DNA from 4 places in the Sinorhizobium sp. GQ132 genome. Region 3 is predicted to be linked to each of the others. Evidence: predicted binding sites of a transcription regulator. Region 3 holds the regulator's gene; each other region holds the start of a gene.
The links. The regulator LexA, encoded in region 3, represses DNA repair genes until DNA is damaged. The targets are predictions, from matches to a motif close to TGTTCNNNNTGTGTTCNG.

Region 1 (4,188 bases), on a different contig from region 3:
CAGGCGCGCCGCTCGAGGCTCCGCGCCGCGACCCCGCGAGGGTAAGGAGGAGGTCATGGGAACGGCAGAGCATACATATTCGAAAACGGATTGGCCTGAGGCCGAGATTCCGCTGGGGCTGCGGGCGCTCTACGAAAGTCGGCGCAAAGAAGAATGGCAGGCAACGGTGGACAAGCTGGACGCATTGCGCCAGTCCTTCGCGGAGCAGCGACGGCATATCATTGCACCTGAACTGCGCGACAGGATCAAGAATGTTGCAAGGTCGGGCTTGCGGGACGATCCGCGCGGCCCCGGTCTTCGATACAGGTCGTTCGTGGAGGCCAGGAATGCCGACCTTGATCTGAACGCGCTCAAACGGCTTCATAAGCGCGCCTATGGCGAAGTTGGCGCGTTGGTGAAGAGCCCTGAAGCCTTCCACCGCCACGAAACGGTGGTCGGCAGCGTGACCGACATCTTCAAACAGCCACCGATCGTGTATGTCGCGCCCGACCCGGACAAGGAAAAGCTGTTTCTCCCGCCCTTTGGAGGCTGCTGGGACAGACTCGATCAGAATCAGGCAACCGGCGACGGGGCAATCGTGGAGAACAGTTCCTATCTGGACTGTGCCGGCCGGTTTGGATCGAAACTGATCGCCCGCAACAGCGATGCCTCCGACGTGGATCTTCTCTGTGCCTATCGGGAGAACGGCTATCTCGTGCCGTTCAAGACGCTTCGCACCGGGATACTGCAAGTCAAGGCCGACCTGTCGGCCCTCATCTGCCGCCATCACATCTCGACCTACGACGAGTTCGGGTGGTCCGACTTTCACGCGACGACGCGCGGCCGCCTCGTGTTGGCTGTGTTCTGGAACTGGGAGGATGTCGAACCGGCGAACGAGGTGAGCGACCAGTGGTTCGCCTCGGGCCTCGACTGCAGCGGCGATGGCGAGAGCTTCCCCGGCACCTCAATCCAGGCCGTTCCTGGGGAACGAAGAATTATCAACCTCTTCACCGAGATGGCCTTCCCCGCTGGCCGCGAGCTCTGGATCTATGTCGGCGTGGCCGATCGCATCTGGGCACTCCTCAATGACGTCAGCATCGACATTTCGATCGACTCGGCCTGGCAATTGAACTCGCTTGCAGTCCGCTCGCTCTGACAACGATGCCTTCGGGTCCCTCCGACGCCTCGGTCGGGCCCGAATGGACAACCTATCGCAAGCTCACATCTTGGAACCAGGCGTCCGATCCAGTTCTCCGGTCGACCGGTTCTCCATTGCGACCCAGGCTGGGACGAGTTCGGTCGCAAGTTTGCGGGCAGCTCGTCCGCTCGTAAGGCGGCTGAGCGGCATCTTGCCGCGCGCAGCCGCGACCGCATCACCCTTCGGCATCAGAAATCCGGACTCCAGCGGCGGCGACCTGTGCGTCAGGCGCTTGAGAAGCGGGCGCTTATGCATTCGCGAGGGAGAAAACTGCGCCGGGCTCCTGTTCAGAGAGACGTATTCGGCCAATTCATCCACCCAGCGACCGATGGGGCGGGCACCAGGCTCCAGCAGCATCAGCCACTCGCCGCGCGCCGAACGAAGGACATCGCCGAGATCCCAGTCGAGGCAGAAGCGGCAGCCAGCCGCATCCGCGATCCTGGGGGAGCCGTCGGTCGATCCGTGGTCCAGGATTATGACATCGCTGACGAGCCCTTCCACCGCACCGGCAACGAGCGCCGAGAGCGTCTGCGCGAGCTCCGCTTCGTTGTCCTTCGTTTCCATGATGACCGTCAGCATAGGCGTTCCTACCGCATCGCAGCGCAGATTGCTACAAGCGCCGTTCCGCACAGGGTGCGGGATGATCACGGAGCTTCCTCGGACCTGCGCTGAATATTTGTTCTTGCTTTGTTCCGTCTTCTGCGCTAGGAAAATAATCAGCACCAAGCGAACCGAGCATGGTTCCGGGAGATTTCGATGAACGATCTGTCTCAACTCAAGCAGGGCATCTATGCGCCCGGCAACAGCGCGGATGTGGCGGAGGCCCTCGTCGCCGGAACCGGCATCAGAATCGACGTCGATCGTCGGCGCGGCCGCGGTGCCGCCCTCAACATCTCCGGACGCTTCGAGCCGATGACGCGCGAAGTCTTCGATGACGGGTGGCAAACGCTCGAGGAGCTGCCGCCGTTCAAGACCGAGGTCCAGATAGAAAAGCCGAAGACCGCGATCACGCGCAACGATTCTCCCGATATATCTTTCGACCGATCGATCAACCCCTATCGTGGCTGCGAGCACGGCTGCATCTACTGCTTCGCGCGCCCTACGCACGCCTATATGGGGCTCTCGGCAGGGCTCGATTTCGAGGCCAAGCTCTTCGCCAAGCCGGACGCGCCACGTCTTCTCGAGCGCGAACTGGCGAAGCCGGACTATAAGCTCCGTCCGATCGCGATCGGCACAAATACCGATCCCTATCAGCCGATCGAAAAGGAATGGCGGATCATGCGCCAGATCCTGGAGGTGCTCAAGGACGCCAATCATCCGGTCATGATCGTTACCAAATCGGCCATGGTGACGCGCGACATCGACCTGCTGGCACCGATGGCGGAAAAGGGGCTTGCCCGGGTCGGGATTTCCGTGACCACGCTCGACCGGAAACTGGCGCGCAGCATGGAGCCGCGGGCGTCGACGCCCGCCAAGCGGCTGGAGGCGCTACGCGCAATTTCCGAGGCCGGCATTCCCGCTGGCGTTCTGGTCGCGCCGATCATTCCGGCGCTGAACGACCACGAGATCGAGCGCGTGCTCGATTCGGCGAAGACGGCCGGCGCCTCGGATGCGAGCTACGTCCTCCTCCGGCTTCCGCTGGAGGTGAGCCCCCTGTTCCGTGATTGGCTTCTCAGAAACTATCCGGACCGCTACCGGCACGTCATGTCGCTCATCCGTTCCATGCGCGGCGGCAAGGATTACGATGCCGAGTTCGGTAAACGAATGAAGGGCAGCGGACCTTACGCCTGGCAGATCGGCCGTCGTTTCGAGCTGGCGGCCAAGCGGCTCGGCCTCAATCTGACGCGCCGGCAATTGCGCAGCGATCTCTTCGTGCCGCCCCTCGGGATGGGGGTTCAACTGTCGCTGCTTTGATGCAGACCGTTTCTGCAGGCTATCGCACCGGAGATTGAACAAACGTCGCGATCTCGACCGCCGATGTGCCTTAAAACTTCCAGTGTCCGCCCTTTGCCTCGGGGGCGGTGCTGGTCTTCCCCGGCAACCGCCGCAAACCGAGCCGGGGACTTGAAGGGAATCGGGCGAGTATGCCAATGTCGCCCGCATGACACGCAGCAAACAGCCCGATTCCCCTCTTTTCCCTCTTCCGCCGGCCGTTCCGGATTTCACGTTCGAACGCGCGGCGCAGCGCGACGGTCTCTGGCCGGTGGCGGGCGCCGACGAGGCCGGACGTGGCCCGCTCGCGGGCCCTGTCGTCGCTGCGGCTGTCATCCTCAATCCGGAGGCGATCCCGGCGGGCCTCAACGATAGCAAGCTCTTGAGCGCGGAGCAGCGCGAGGCATTGTTCGAGGAGATTCTGGCGACGGCGACGGTCTCGATCGCCTCGTCCTCGTCGGCCCGCATCGACACGACCGACATACTGAAAGCCAGCCTCGATGCGATGCGCCGCGCCGTTCATGGCCTGGAGCTGGCGGCCCGCATCGTTCTCGTCGACGGCCGCGACGTCCCTCCCGGGCTTACCTGTCACGCCAAGGCCATCGTCAAAGGCGACAGCCGCTCGGTGTCGATCGCCGCCGCATCGATCGTTGCCAAAGTCACCCGCGACCGGATGATGGCCCGGGCCGATGCAACCTTTCCCCTCTACGGCTTTGCCCATCACGCGGGCTATGCGACGGTGAAGCATCGCAGCGCGATCGAAAGCCACGGCCCCTGCTCCCTGCACCGCATGAGCTTCCGCCCGTTCCGACAACTGTAGTCGACCCCGGCCCTGGCCTTTGATCGGGGGCGTAAACCGGAAGCTTCGTCCGCGCCGCGCAAGCGGCTCCGCCGCCCTGATCCAGGCTGTAGGCATGAGCGTCCGTCCCGGCAAGGGCTTGGTCGACACGATCAAAACCGCTGAAGCCGAAACCCGGGGACTGTCGGAGACAACCTCCCATGCGCCCAACGAAAAAACCCCGCCGAAGCGGGGCCTTTGAATCTCGGTCGAACCGACTCTCAGTTCAGGCGTGACTTGA
Region 2 (4,188 bases), on a different contig from region 3:
GCTGGTCGAGACCCATGCTGTCGACGAGCAGCCGGGTCAGCGCCTCGTCGGCAATCTTCCGCGTCACGGCCTCCGCCCGTGCGACCTCGGCGAAGTCGCGCACCCGGCGCAGGAGACGGCCGGCGATGCGAGGCGTGCCGCGCGCCCGGCGGGCAATCTCGCGCGCGCCTTCGTCGGTCATGCCGAGACCCATCAGCCGCGCGCCACGCCGGACGATCAGCTCCAACTCCTCGACCGTATAGAAATTGAGCCGCACGGGGATGCCGAAGCGATCGCGCAGCGGCGTCGTCAGCAGTCCGAGGCGCGTCGTCGCCGCCACCAGGGTGAACTTCGCGAGATCGATCTTCACCGAACGGGCCGCCGGCCCCTCGCCGATGATGAGGTCGAGCTGGAAATCCTCCATGGCCGGATAGAGAATTTCCTCGACGGCCGGATTGAGGCGGTGGATTTCATCGATGAAGAGCACGTCGCGCTCTTCGAGGTTGGTGAGCAGCGCCGCAAGGTCACCGGCCTTGGCGATCACCGGCCCGGAAGTCGAGCGAAAATTGACGCCGAGCTCCTTCGCCATGATCTGCGCCAGCGTCGTCTTGCCGAGCCCGGGCGGACCGACGAAGAGCACGTGGTCGAGCGCTTCGCCGCGATTGCGCGCCGCCTCGATGAAGATCTTCAGATTGGCGCGCGCTTCAGCCTGGCCGGTGAAGTCGTCGAGCGTCTGCGGGCGCATGGTCGCATCGAGGTCTTCGCCTCCCTTTTCCGGCGCGATCAGACGTGCGGCTTCGCTCATGTCACTGCTTCCGTTTCGGGCTGTCCGCGGCCATAGGGGCACCGGCGTCGAGGCCGGTCACCGTCGCTGCCGCGCTCAACCATAATAGCGGCGCCCGGATCAATCCAGCGAGAACGGCCAGCGTCCCTCTATTCCAATGCTTTTGTGGCCGCAGGAAGGCTCGTGGCTTCCTCACCGCGACAGCTCCTTCAAGCCGAGGCGGATCAGCTTGGCGCTGTCGCCGCCCTCCCCGCCGTTTTTCAGCGCAGCCGCAACGGCATTGGCCGCCTGGTCTCGCGAATAGCCGAGATTGGTGAGCGCCGAGACCGCGTCCGCAACCGGCGCCGCGGCAACGCCTTCGCCGAGCTCCTGCTTCAGGCCGATCGACGGTGCCATCTCGCCGGCGAAGGCCGGAGCCTTGTTCTTCAGTTCGGTGACGATACGCACGGCAACTTTCGGACCCACGCCCGGCGCGCGCGAGATCGACGTCTTGTCCTGCAAGGCGATCGCGTTGGCGAGTTCCCCGGGGGTCAGCGTAGAGAGCACCGCCAGCGCCACCTTGGATCCCACACCCTGAACGCTCTGAAGCAGTCGGAACCATTCGCGTTCCAACGCGCTCAGGAACCCGAACAGCTTCAGCTGATCCTCGCGCACATAGGTCTCGATGAAGAGAACGGCCGCCTCTCCGGCGCTTCCGAGCTTTCCGAGCGTGCGCGCCGAACAATGGGCGACATACCCGACCCCATGCACGTCGAGAACCACGTGATCCTCGCCGATCTCGTCTATCGTGCCCTTGAGCTTGCCGATCATCTGGTCTCTCTGGATGGTGTTGGTCCGTCGTCTTTGAAGAAATGCCGTTGCCCGGCCTACCCCGCAAGCGCCGCAAGGCGGCTCGTCACCGCCTGCCTGTTATGGGCATGGCAGATGGCGATGGCGAGCGCGTCGGCGGCATCGTTGCCTTTGAACTCGGCCTTGGGCATCAGCACCTTCAGCATCATGTGTATTTGCTGCTTTTCGCCGTGGCCGACGCCGATCACGGCCTTCTTGACGGCGTTTGGCGCATATTCCGCGACCCTCAAGCCCGCCCGGGCCGGCACCAGCATGGCGATGCCGCGCGCCTGGCCGAGCTTCAGCGTCGCCGTCGCATCCTTGTTGACGAAGGTCTGTTCGACAGCGGCCTCGTGCGGCTGATAGCCGTGCACCACCTCGGCAAGTCCGTCATGCAACTGGCAGAGACGGGAGGCAAGATCCATCTCGCCATCGGAGGTGACGGTGCCGGAAGCGACGAATCGCAGCGAATTGCCGAGCGTTTCGATGACCCCCCAGCCGGTGCGCCTCAAGCCCGGATCGATGCCGATAATGCGAATCGTAGTCTGCATGCTTCACCCTATTTCGGTCGGCGGGACGCTGCCAGCAAAAAGTGAACAAAACAAAAACATTGCACAGAAATGGTCGCGCCTTGCCTAAAAGCGCCGGCGCACCCTTGGCGTAAGGAAACTTGAACCTACATTGCGGAAGATCAATTTCTCTTAATTGAAAGCCCCGCCATGATCCCCTTCTCCATTCTCGACCTGTCGCCGATCACCGAAGGGGGCAGCATCGCAGAGTCGCTCGAAAATTCGCGGCGGCTGGCAATCGCCGCGGAGGAGAACGGCTATGAGCGTTTCTGGCTGGCCGAACACCATGGCATGAAAGGCATTGCCAGCGCCGCGACGTCTCTCGTGATTTCGCATGTGGCTTCGGCCACGCGAACGATCCGCGTCGGCTCGGGCGGCATCATGCTGCCCAATCATTCACCGCTCGTCATTGCCGAGCAATTCGGCACGCTTGCGGCGCTTTACCCCGGCCGCATCGATCTCGGCCTCGGCCGCGCGCCCGGCACGGACATGAGAACGGCGCAGGCGCTCCGCCGCAACATGGAGGCGAGCGCCAACAACTTCCCGAACGATGTCGTCGAACTGCAGGCGTTGCTCGGCCCGGCGACCGAAGACCAGAAGATCATCGCCGTTCCGGGCGCGGATTCGAACGTGCCGATCTGGCTGCTCGGTTCGAGCCATTTCAGCGCCCATCTCGCCGGCATGCTCGGCCTTCCCTTCGCCTTCGCCTCGCATTTCGCGCCGGACATGCTGCTTTCCGCGCTCGAAATATATCGCGAGCGCTTCACCCCGTCGGCCCAGCTCGACAAGCCGCATGTCATGGTGGGCGTCATGGGTGTCGCCGCGGACACCGACGATGAGGCGAACCACCTCTTCACCTCCATGCAGCAATCCTTCGTCGCGCTTCGCCGCAATGCCCGCGGGCGCTTTCCGCCGCCGGTCAAATCGATGGACGGCCTCTGGAGCCAGGACGAGAAGATTTTCGTCGACCATGCAATGAGCTACGCGGTGGTCGGCGGCCCCGAGACGATCCGCCGCAAGATCGAGGCATTCGTGGATCTCACCAGAGCGGACGAGCTGATCGTATCAATGCCGATCTTCGACATGGAAGCGCGGTTGCGGTCGGTGAAGCTGTTTGCCCAAGCGCAACGCGATCTCGCCGCCGCCTGACGCGAACAGCAAAGACCCGCATCGCTCGGAGCGATGCGGGTCAATTGCATTGGGATGTTCCGAACGCTCAGGCGGAAAGCTTCGCCAGAACCTCGTCGGAGACCTCGAAGTTCGAATAGACGTTCTGGACGTCGTCGTCATCTTCGAGATTGTCGATGAGCTTCATCAGCGACTGTGCCTTTTCCTCATCCACCGGCACGGTATTCTGCGGCTTCCAGACGGCCTTTACGGTCTCCGCCTCGCCGAGCGCGCCTTCGAGCGCCTTCGATACTTCGCCGATATCCTCGAAGCCGCAGGTGATGGTGTGGCCTTCCTCGTCGGTCTCGACGTCGTCGGCACCCGCTTCGATTGCCGCTTCCATCACCTTGTCGGCGTCGCCGGCGGAAAGCTTGTAGGTGATTTCACCGACCCGATCGAAGGAGAAGGAAACCGAACCGGTTTCGCCGAGCGCCCCGCCCGCCTTGGTGAAGGTGGAGCGTACGTTGGAGGCGGTGCGGTTGCGGTTGTCCGTCAACGCCTCGACGATGACTGCGACGCCGCCCGGGCCGTAGCCCTCGTAGCGAACTTCTTCGTAATTCTCGGCATCGCCGCCCGCAGCCTTCTTGACCGCGCGCTCGATATTGTCCTTCGGCATCGACTGCGCCTTGGCGTTCTGGATCGCCAGACGCAGGCGCGGGTTCATCGTCGGGTCGGGAAGGCCGGTTTTTGCTGCGACGGTGATTTCGCGCGCGAGCTTGGAAAACATTTTGGAGCGCACCGCATCCTGACGGCCCTTGCGGTGCATGATGTTCTTGAACTGTGAATGGCCAGCCATGACGCCCTCTGCATGCGTGATTTTGGTGAGATCGGGCGCCTTATAGTTTCATTGCCGCGTCCAGT
Region 3 (4,188 bases):
CTCGGCGAAGTATTCCTTGCTCCGCGACTTGGTCTTCTTGACGCTCGACGTCGTCGATCCGCAGGCCGCAAGCACCGCGCAAAGCAACGGAACCGCTGCGAGACGGAGCCCCCTCACAAGATATGCCGCACCGTTATTGGATGTCATCTGTCCCACAAGATCATTCGCAAAGCCGCACCCGAAATCCGCTCCTGCAGCGCTCACGCATCCGACCGAACGCGCAACGATCGTCGCAATCGTGCAGTAGTTCCCCCGCGAGAATTTCGCCGTCCCGAAACGGAACAGCCGAACAATCATGACAACAACAAGGCAAAATTGCGAACCGGAGGACGAACGGACGCTAAAAAACGCTCGCTATGGTTTACGAAACGTAAATGAGCCGCTGGACCATAGTCCGATAGAGCGCGCCAAAGGTCCGAAACCCGTTGCCGGGTTTCCCTGCCGACACATATCGCAATAAGTACCCACGCGGCTCGTCGGCCGCGGGGTGCGGCGGCCTCAGAGCTGGCCGAAGCTTCCCGTCGGTGCAACTCTGAGGCTCCGTCCCCGGTTGGCGTGCTGCCCGTGCTCCGGCCCAACGTCCGAGAGGATATCGCAATGGACGACAGATACGATTATGGGCCGCCGGAGCGACGGGCGGCAACCGGCCTCCCCTTAGGCATAATGCTCCTGTCGATGTTGGCGATTGCCGTTTATCTGCTTGCCGGAGCGGCGCTCCTGGACGGCAGAAGCCGGGACGTCGCGGCCTACGTCGCTCGGGCAGGCGACGAAAGTCCGCCTGCAGCGCCGGACAGCGGACGGCGCCCGTGACGATGGCCCACAACCGTGCCATGGGCGCATGCGGCGCGGCACGCCTCGAATGCAAGCAAATGCTCCGGAGCAAGTTGACGCTGTGATCAAAGCTGCTAAAAAGCCAGCCGTTGGTGAATGGGCAGCAAACCCGGTGGCGATCGCCGGTCCATCGAGAACTCGGAAACGAATTTCACGAAGCTCCGCAATCACCTGGAAGAGTGGCCGAGCGGTTTAAGGCACCGGTCTTGAAAACCGGCGTGCGTGAAAGCGTACCGTGGGTTCGAATCCCACCTCTTCCGCCATTTCAGAATTGATCCGGGCACGCCGGAATTCCCGACTTCTCGTCACTGATGGCCGTCTTCCCCACCCGCAAGGCTCATGGCTGCCCTGCCCTTCCGACGCTTTGCGTCACCTGCCGGAGCGGAAGAAGCTGCTTTGGGACTCCATCGCGAAGGGGCGATATTCGGGTGGATGAATTGCAGCGTGCCCTACCGGGCGGCAAGGGTGAAGCCGGCAGACGGAATGCACTGGCGCGCGGGGCCGAAAAATCTTATACAACGAGTGACCAGTGGGGTCGTAGCTCAGTTGGGAGAGCGCCGCAATCGCACTGCGGAGGTCGAGGGTTCGACTCCCTTCGACTCCACCATTCCCCTCTTGTCCAGCCCGGACACCTAGGTGACAGGTCTTACCTGAGGTAACTTCCACCGATGCCGGACGTCAGGCTGCCAGAGCTCGGTCGATGCCGCGGCTCGCCTGCGCTTGCCAAAAAAGCTGATTTGAGAGAAAGTTTTAGTCTGACCCGTTCGAGGTCTGGGCAACTCCCGCGAGTGGAGAAAAACATGCCTGTTAAATCTTTGGTGGCAGCCGTAATTTTTTCCCTCTTCGCCCTTTCGGGGTGCGCCAGCACAGGCTCGACCAACACGACCTATACCCAGTGGTACGGGCCCTATCCCGAGCCTGAATTCGACGTTCTTACGCCGGGCGGACTGCGGCTTGCCTATTAGCATGGCATAGGTGAGCGACTGGGCCGGCCGCTGTAAGTGAGCGTACGCCCCTGCCCCGACATTCCGAGCGATCGCCAACGACACGCCGGATCGGAAGCGGACAGGCATTCAGCAGCAAGCGGTATTCACGGAATTTTAGGCACTTGCGGAACACATATGGAACATATAGGTTCTGTTCTTGATTTGTTTCGCGATTCTGGAGTGACGCCATGCTGACCCGCAAGCAACAGGAATTGCTTCTGTTCATTCATGAACGAATGAAGGAATCCGGGGTTCCGCCGTCCTTCGACGAGATGAAAGATGCCCTCGACCTTGCCTCCAAATCGGGCATCCACCGTCTGATCACCGCACTCGAAGAGCGCGGGTTCATTCGCCGGCTACCGAATCGCGCTCGAGCCCTCGAAGTCATCAAGCTGCCGGAGGCCTATGCCGGTGTTTCGCAGGTCCGCCGCGGCTTTTCGCCGAGCGTGATCGAAGGCAGTCTGGGCAAGCCTGCGGCCCCGCCCCCTGCACCGAAACCGGCGCCCCTGGCCGAGATCGCGTCGGTCGCTGTCCCGGTCATGGGACGCATTGCCGCCGGCGTGCCGATTTCCGCAATCCAGAACAACATGCACGATATTTCCGTACCGGTCGAAATGATCGGCAGCGGCGAGCACTACGCTCTCGAGATCAAGGGTGATTCGATGATCGAGGCCGGCATCCTCGATGGCGATACGGTGATCATCCGGAACGGAAGCACTGCCACCCCCGGGGATATCGTCGTCGCCCTGATCGACGACGAGGAAGCAACTCTGAAGCGTTTCCGTCGCAAGGGCGCCTCTATTGCGCTCGAAGCCGCCAATCCGGCTTACGAGACACGGATATTCGGTCCGGATCGGGTCAAGATCCAAGGCAGGCTTGTCGGCCTCATCCGGCGGTACCACTAGGCTCCCGACGAGGTGTGCAGGCGTTTCTCACGGAAGTACGCAATTTCAACGCGTTAGAAGTGGGGGCATTGCGCCTTGGGGCGCTATGGCCACGCCTCCACAGAACCGAAGCCATATTATACAGAATAAAAAAGACCCTATTCCAAATGTACCCTCTTGCGGATTGCGGGCAATCATTCTAAATCCGCGCCACGATTTGAAAAATCGCAAATCGTAGAGGCCTCGTGGCGGAGTGGTGACGCAGAGGACTGCAAATCCTTGTACCCCGGTTCAATTCCGGGCGAGGCCTCCAAAATTTTCCACAATGATATCAAAGCGATAAGTGGCAGAGAGCTTCGTGTTGTGCGAATGCGGATGTCGCATCTCGTTGCAACTGGATTCCCTTGATTTTCAACGGCTTCCCGGCACACTCGGCAAATCCGTGCAACATCGTTCTACAAGACCGGCGGGTCATTTTTCTTTGCCTTGCGCTTGGTCGGATTTCGTTTGGAAACCGCCCGGCCGATGGCACGGCCGTGATCACGCCGGCGCAGCTCGGCTATCTGATCGAATGCATCGACTGGCGACTGGCGAATGCCGCAAAAAACCTGGCGTCGACGTCGGCGGGATGAGCAAACCGCTGGCACGGCGGGAGCGAATATGATTCCATGCCGTCATGATCGATGCGGCCGATCAGCTTGCCGACGACCTCACCAGTGCGCACGCGATGATCCTCGCAGAACGCGCGGCACGAGGTGAGGCGGAACCCGTTGCCGCTCGGGCCCAGGCGGTGAACTCGCACTCGGAGGCACTGATTGCCCGGCTCCGGCTCGAGATCGAGAAGCTGAAGCGCGACATCCATGGCAGCCGCTCGGAGCGCAAGGCCAGGCTTCTCGAACAGATGGAGTTGCAGCTCGAGGAGTTGGAGGCTAACGCCGGTCAAGACGAAGAGATCAAGCTGCCTGACCTGCGGCCCTGTGAGACGGTGATTGGAAGTTAAAGGGAAACACGGTGCGGACCCAAAAAGAGATTAAAGCTGACCTGCTTGCGGCGCTAAACTCCGTCGGCGATGAAAGACTGGCGCTCTTGGGCTTCGAACGACGAGAGGGTTCGTTTACCTACATGCGAATCCTGGAGGAAGCCGAGCAGGACATCGTTTTCGCAGCGGATTGCTTCCCCACGTATCAGCCGGACGAAGAAATGCACCTTCACCCGGCCATGCGGCTTGGCATGAGATCTGTAACCAAGGCGACGCTAGAACTGGTGGCGGGCAACAAATCTCTTTTGGCGGATGCGCCAGAAATCATCGTGAGCCAGCCAATTGAGTTCACTGCACCAAAGGAGCAACACGTTAGATGGTTTGCAAGCGGCAGCGATCAAATGAAGGCGCGTATTCGTGAGATTGTTGCCTTTATTGAACGATGGCCAGCCCCACTTCTTGATGAGATCCGAACTCCACATGACTTGATCAAGATTTACGAACGGGG
Region 4 (4,188 bases), on a different contig from region 3:
TGCGTCGTGATCGAGCGGCTTCGGCACCCACCAGGCGCGCCGCGCCTCCAGCGCCAGTGGTGACCGGCGGGAAACGATCCGATAGAGATAATGCCGGCGGATTGCAGAGAAACGCGCATCGAAGTCGCCGGGGGCTTCCGCGACATCGAGGATCGAGACCCGCTCGCCGGCGAGCGCCAGATGCGCGTTGAGGGCGTTTTGCAGCGTGTACGACTTCCACTCGCGCGTGAGATCGAGATGCGCCACCTGCCCCCTGGCATGAACGCCGGAATCGGTGCGCCCGGCGCCGCGGATCGAGACCGTCTCGCGGGTGAGCGACAGGACCGCCTTCTCGATCGCACCCTGGATCGAGGGACCGTTGTCCTGCCTCTGCCAGCCGACATAATCGGAACCGTCATATTCGACGGTCAGGCGATAGCGGGGCATCAGGCGATCCTCGCGCCGGCAGCGATGGGCGTGCCGCGCAGGAAATCGGCCGAGGCGAGCGCCTTGCCGCCCGCACGCTGCAATCTCGTCAGCCGCACCGCGCCTTTTCCGCAGGCGATGCTGAGAGTACTGTCAAGCACTTCTCCGGGAGCACCTTTCCCTTCCGACATCTCGGAGCCAAGCACCTTGACGCGTTCCTGGCGGCCGGCAATGTCGAGTTCGAACCAGGCGCCGGGAAAAGGCGAGAGGCCGCGGATATGGTTGTGCACCTCGGCCGCCGGCCGGGAGAAATCGATGCGGGTCTCTTCCTTCGAAATCTTGGCGGCATAGGCGACGCCCTCTTGCGCCTGCGGCGCGAGCGGAAGCTCGCCGGCCTCGAGCCTGGCCATGGCCTCCGTCATCAGCACCGCTCCGACCTGCATCAGCCGGTCGTGCAATTCGCCGGCCGTCATCGTCTGGTCGATCGGAACCGACTGCGCGAGAGCCACGGGACCGGTATCGAGCCCCTTGTCCATTTTCATCACCATCATACCGGTCTCACGGTCGCCGGCCATGATCGCCCTCTGGATCGGCGCCGCCCCCCGCCAGCGCGGCAGGAGCGAGGCATGGCCGTTATAGCAGCCGTAGCGGGTCCCGGAGAGTATTTCCTCCGGCAGCAGCAGCCCGTAGGCGACGACGACCGCCACGTCCGCACCGAAATCCCGGAAGGTCTGACGGTCCGCGGCGTCCTTGAAGTTGACGGGCGTCAACACCGGAATGCCGAGGTGCTCGGCAGCCTGATGCACGGAGGATTTCTTGAGGTCGAGGCCGCGCCGGCCGGCCGGCCGCGCCGGCTGCGTATAGACGGCGGCGATCTCGTGACCCGCCCCGGCGAGCGCCAGGAGCGTCGGTACGGAAAATTCCGGCGTGCCCATGAAGATGATGCGAAGCGGCAAGTGGCGGCCTCCGTCTCTTTCGATTGCCCGTGAGCGGGCGGCGGCTCCAGGTTGAATGCGGCCGCGACGCTAGATCACGATGTTTCGGGCCGGGTCGACCTAAGACATGAACGGATCAGATCGCCTTTGCGCCGCGCGTCTTGGCCGCCTTGGTGAACCTGCGAATCACCATATCTCGCTTGAGCTTGGAGATGTAATCGATGAACAGGACGCCGTTCAGATGGTCGATCTCGTGCTGCAGGCAGGTGGCGAGCAGGCCCTCGGCCTCGACCGCCTGTTCCTTGCCCTCGCGATCGACATACTCGACCGTGATCGCGGCGGGTCGCTCGACCTCGGCGTAATAGTCGGGGATCGAAAGGCAGCCTTCCTCATAGACCGAACGCTCCTCGGACGAGCGGACGACCTTCGGATTGATGAAGACGAGCGGCTGTTTCTCCTCTCCCTCCTTCGTCACATCCAGAACCAGGAGGCGCTTCGGCACGCCGATCTGTATCGCGGCGAGACCGATGCCCGGCGCGTCGTACATGGTTTCCAGCATATCGTCGGCGAGCCGGCGAATATCGGCGTCAATGGTCTCCACCGGTGTCGACACCTGGCGCAGAACCGGATCGGGAAGAATGATGAGCGGCTTGATCGTCATGTCGATCCCCATAGCCGATCTTTCCCTCGACGCGCAAGAAAATTGCCATTGCGAAACCCGTGGCGCTCCAAAGGGGAACGACCGGCCGCGAAAATGTATGTTCTCGTTTTGATCTGGTTTTCGCACGCGAATCTGTTAGTCTGCGGCCATGGAGCCCATCCCCTTTTCCTTCGATCAGCCGCTGTTCCTCATCGGCGCCCTGCCCGTCACGGCCGGCCTCCTCGTCACAGCCGCCGCCCTTCTCGTGGTGCTGTTCTCGGCCATTATGGTGCGGCGCGCCCGTTCGGCTCGCGCGATCGACCGCGAAGAGCAAATGTCGGCGCTCATCGCGGCGCAGACGGAGATGCAGGGACGGATCGCGGCCATGACCGAGGTGCTGGGCGCCCGGCAGGCGGAACTGAACCAGTCGCTCAGCCAGCGCATCGACGGAATGACGCATCGCATCGGCGCCTCGATCAGCGAGCAGACGAAGGCGACGCACGAAAATCTGCGGCGGCTCCAGGAGCGGCTCGCGGTGATCGACAACGCGCAGAACAACATCCAGTCGCTCGCCAAGGATATGGCCGGGCTGCAGAGCATCCTCGCCAACAAGCAGACGCGCGGCGCCTTCGGACAGTCGCGCATGGAGGCGATCGTCGCGGACGGCCTGCCGATGGGCGCCTTCGCCTTCCAGGCGACGCTTTCCAACGGCGCGCGGCCGGACTGCACCATCCGCATGCCGAACGGCCAGCCGCCGCTGGTCATCGACGCGAAGTTTCCGCTCGAGGCCTGGAATTCCATGAGGGACGCGGCGAGCGCCGAACGGCGGCAACAGGCCGCGCAGGCCTTCCGCCGCGACATGGAGGTGCATATCCGCGATATCTCCGGCAAATATCTCCTGCCGGGCGAGACCCAGGATACGGCCTTCCTCTTCGTTCCTTCCGAATCGATCTTCGCCGAAATCCATGAGCATTTCGAGGCGATCGTCCAGAAGGCGCACCGCCAGCGGATCGTCATCGTCTCTCCGTCGCTCCTGCTCCTCTCGATCCAGGTCATCCAGGCGATCCTGAAAGACGCCCGCATGCGTGAGCAGGCCCACCTGATCCAGGGCGAAGTCGTACGGCTGATGGAAGACCTCTCGCGTCTCGATGAGCGCGTACGCAAGCTCCAGGGCCATTTCGCCATGACGCAGAAGGATGTCGAGGACATCCTGATCTCCTCGGACAAGCTGACCCGTCGGGGCGCCAAGATCGAGGCGCTCGAGCTGCAGGCCGAGGGCGATCCGAGACAGGGCGAAAAGCCGGGCGACGGCAGCGGGCGCCCGATGGACGGGCGCATGGGGCAATTGAAGCTGAGAGTGGTTGACGAGGACTGACGGCGTCGGGCACTCTCCGGCAAATGCGTGTGTCGCGCGAAACCGTGCAGCGGTTGGAATGACGACAGGCGAAAAACAAAGAAGCAAGCCGACGGGACGCCTCCACATGATCACTGTTTTTGGATCCATCAACATGGATCTGATCGCCACCACCGCACGCCTTCCGAAGCCCGGCGAAACTGTTGCCGGAATGGACTTTTCCACTGCGGCGGGCGGCAAGGGCGCAAACCAGGCGCTCGCGGCGCGCCGCGCCGGCGCCTCGGTGCGCATGGCAGGTGCCGTCGGCTCCGACGCCTTCGCCGAGGGCGCGCTGGCGCTGCTCAAGGAGGCCGGCACCGATCTCGATCTGACGAAGACCGTCGGCGAGCCGACCGGCACGGCACACATCATCGTCGGCGGCGACGGCGAAAACGTCATCGTTGTGGTCGCCAGCGCCAACGCACGCGTGAGCGAGGACGACGCCGTGAACGCTGTTGCAAGAATGTCTGCTGCCGACACGCTGATGCTCCAGCTCGAAATTCCAGCTGCCTCGGTGGAAAAGGCACTCTCCGAAGCAAAACGGCGCGGCGTCCGATCGATCATCAACATCGCGCCGCTGACGCCGGATGCGGCGCGCCTCGGCCGCATGGCCGATATCGTCATTGCCAACGAGACCGAGTTCGAGCTGCTCGCCGGCAAAGCGGGCATCGCCGGCGCCGAGCGGGAAGAGGCTATGAAGGGGCTGCACGCCGAGACCCGCCAGACCGTGATCGTAACGCTTGGCGCTGAGGGCGTGGTGGCGATTCACGAAGGCGAACTCCATCGCGCGAAGGGGCTCACGATCGAGCCCGTCG

Region 1: AC6CIG_RS09220 (PA0069 family radical SAM protein) is a predicted target of LexA. The motif match lies at 1,855-1,872, and genes of this name have one in related genera.
Region 2: ruvC (crossover junction endodeoxyribonuclease RuvC) is a predicted target of LexA. The motif match lies at 2,184-2,201, and genes of this name have one in related genera.
Region 4: AC6CIG_RS12520 (DNA recombination protein RmuC) is a predicted target of LexA. The motif match lies at 2,100-2,117, and genes of this name have one in related genera.

What each region holds. Positions count from the first base shown of each region.
Region 1 covers NZ_JCAXDX010000003.1:190,941-195,128, reverse strand. The annotation lists gene AC6CIG_RS09230 (hypothetical protein) at 56-1,135, shown strand; gene AC6CIG_RS09225 (glycosyltransferase family protein) at 1,199-1,756, opposite strand; gene AC6CIG_RS09220 (PA0069 family radical SAM protein) at 1,934-3,091, shown strand; gene rnhB (ribonuclease HII) at 3,279-3,929, shown strand; gene AC6CIG_RS09210 (F0F1 ATP synthase subunit B) at 4,169-4,188, opposite strand, start outside.
Region 2 covers NZ_JCAXDX010000005.1:315,235-319,422, reverse strand. The annotation lists gene ruvB (Holliday junction branch migration DNA helicase RuvB) at 1-784, opposite strand, end outside; gene ruvA (Holliday junction branch migration protein RuvA) at 956-1,573, opposite strand; gene ruvC (crossover junction endodeoxyribonuclease RuvC) at 1,630-2,142, opposite strand; gene AC6CIG_RS15765 (LLM class flavin-dependent oxidoreductase) at 2,311-3,309, shown strand; gene AC6CIG_RS15760 (YebC/PmpR family DNA-binding transcriptional regulator) at 3,377-4,123, opposite strand.
Region 3 covers NZ_JCAXDX010000013.1:7,321-11,508, forward strand. The annotation lists gene AC6CIG_RS24805 (septal ring lytic transglycosylase RlpA family protein) at 1-147, opposite strand, end outside; gene AC6CIG_RS24810 (hypothetical protein) at 598-810, shown strand; tRNA gene AC6CIG_RS24815 (tRNA-Ser) at 1,005-1,094, shown strand; tRNA gene AC6CIG_RS24820 (tRNA-Ala) at 1,363-1,438, shown strand; gene AC6CIG_RS24825 (hypothetical protein) at 1,632-1,796, shown strand; gene lexA (transcriptional repressor LexA) at 2,006-2,722, shown strand; tRNA gene AC6CIG_RS24835 (tRNA-Cys) at 2,941-3,014, shown strand; gene AC6CIG_RS24840 (hypothetical protein) at 3,106-3,333, shown strand; partial or broken gene AC6CIG_RS24845 (IS66 family transposase) at 3,429-3,650, shown strand; gene AC6CIG_RS24850 (hypothetical protein) at 3,713-4,188, shown strand, end outside.
Region 4 covers NZ_JCAXDX010000004.1:177,462-181,649, forward strand. The annotation lists gene truA (tRNA pseudouridine(38-40) synthase TruA) at 1-426, opposite strand, end outside; gene fmt (methionyl-tRNA formyltransferase) at 426-1,361, opposite strand; gene def (peptide deformylase) at 1,477-2,001, opposite strand; gene AC6CIG_RS12520 (DNA recombination protein RmuC) at 2,150-3,355, shown strand; gene AC6CIG_RS12525 (ribokinase) at 3,462-4,188, shown strand, end outside.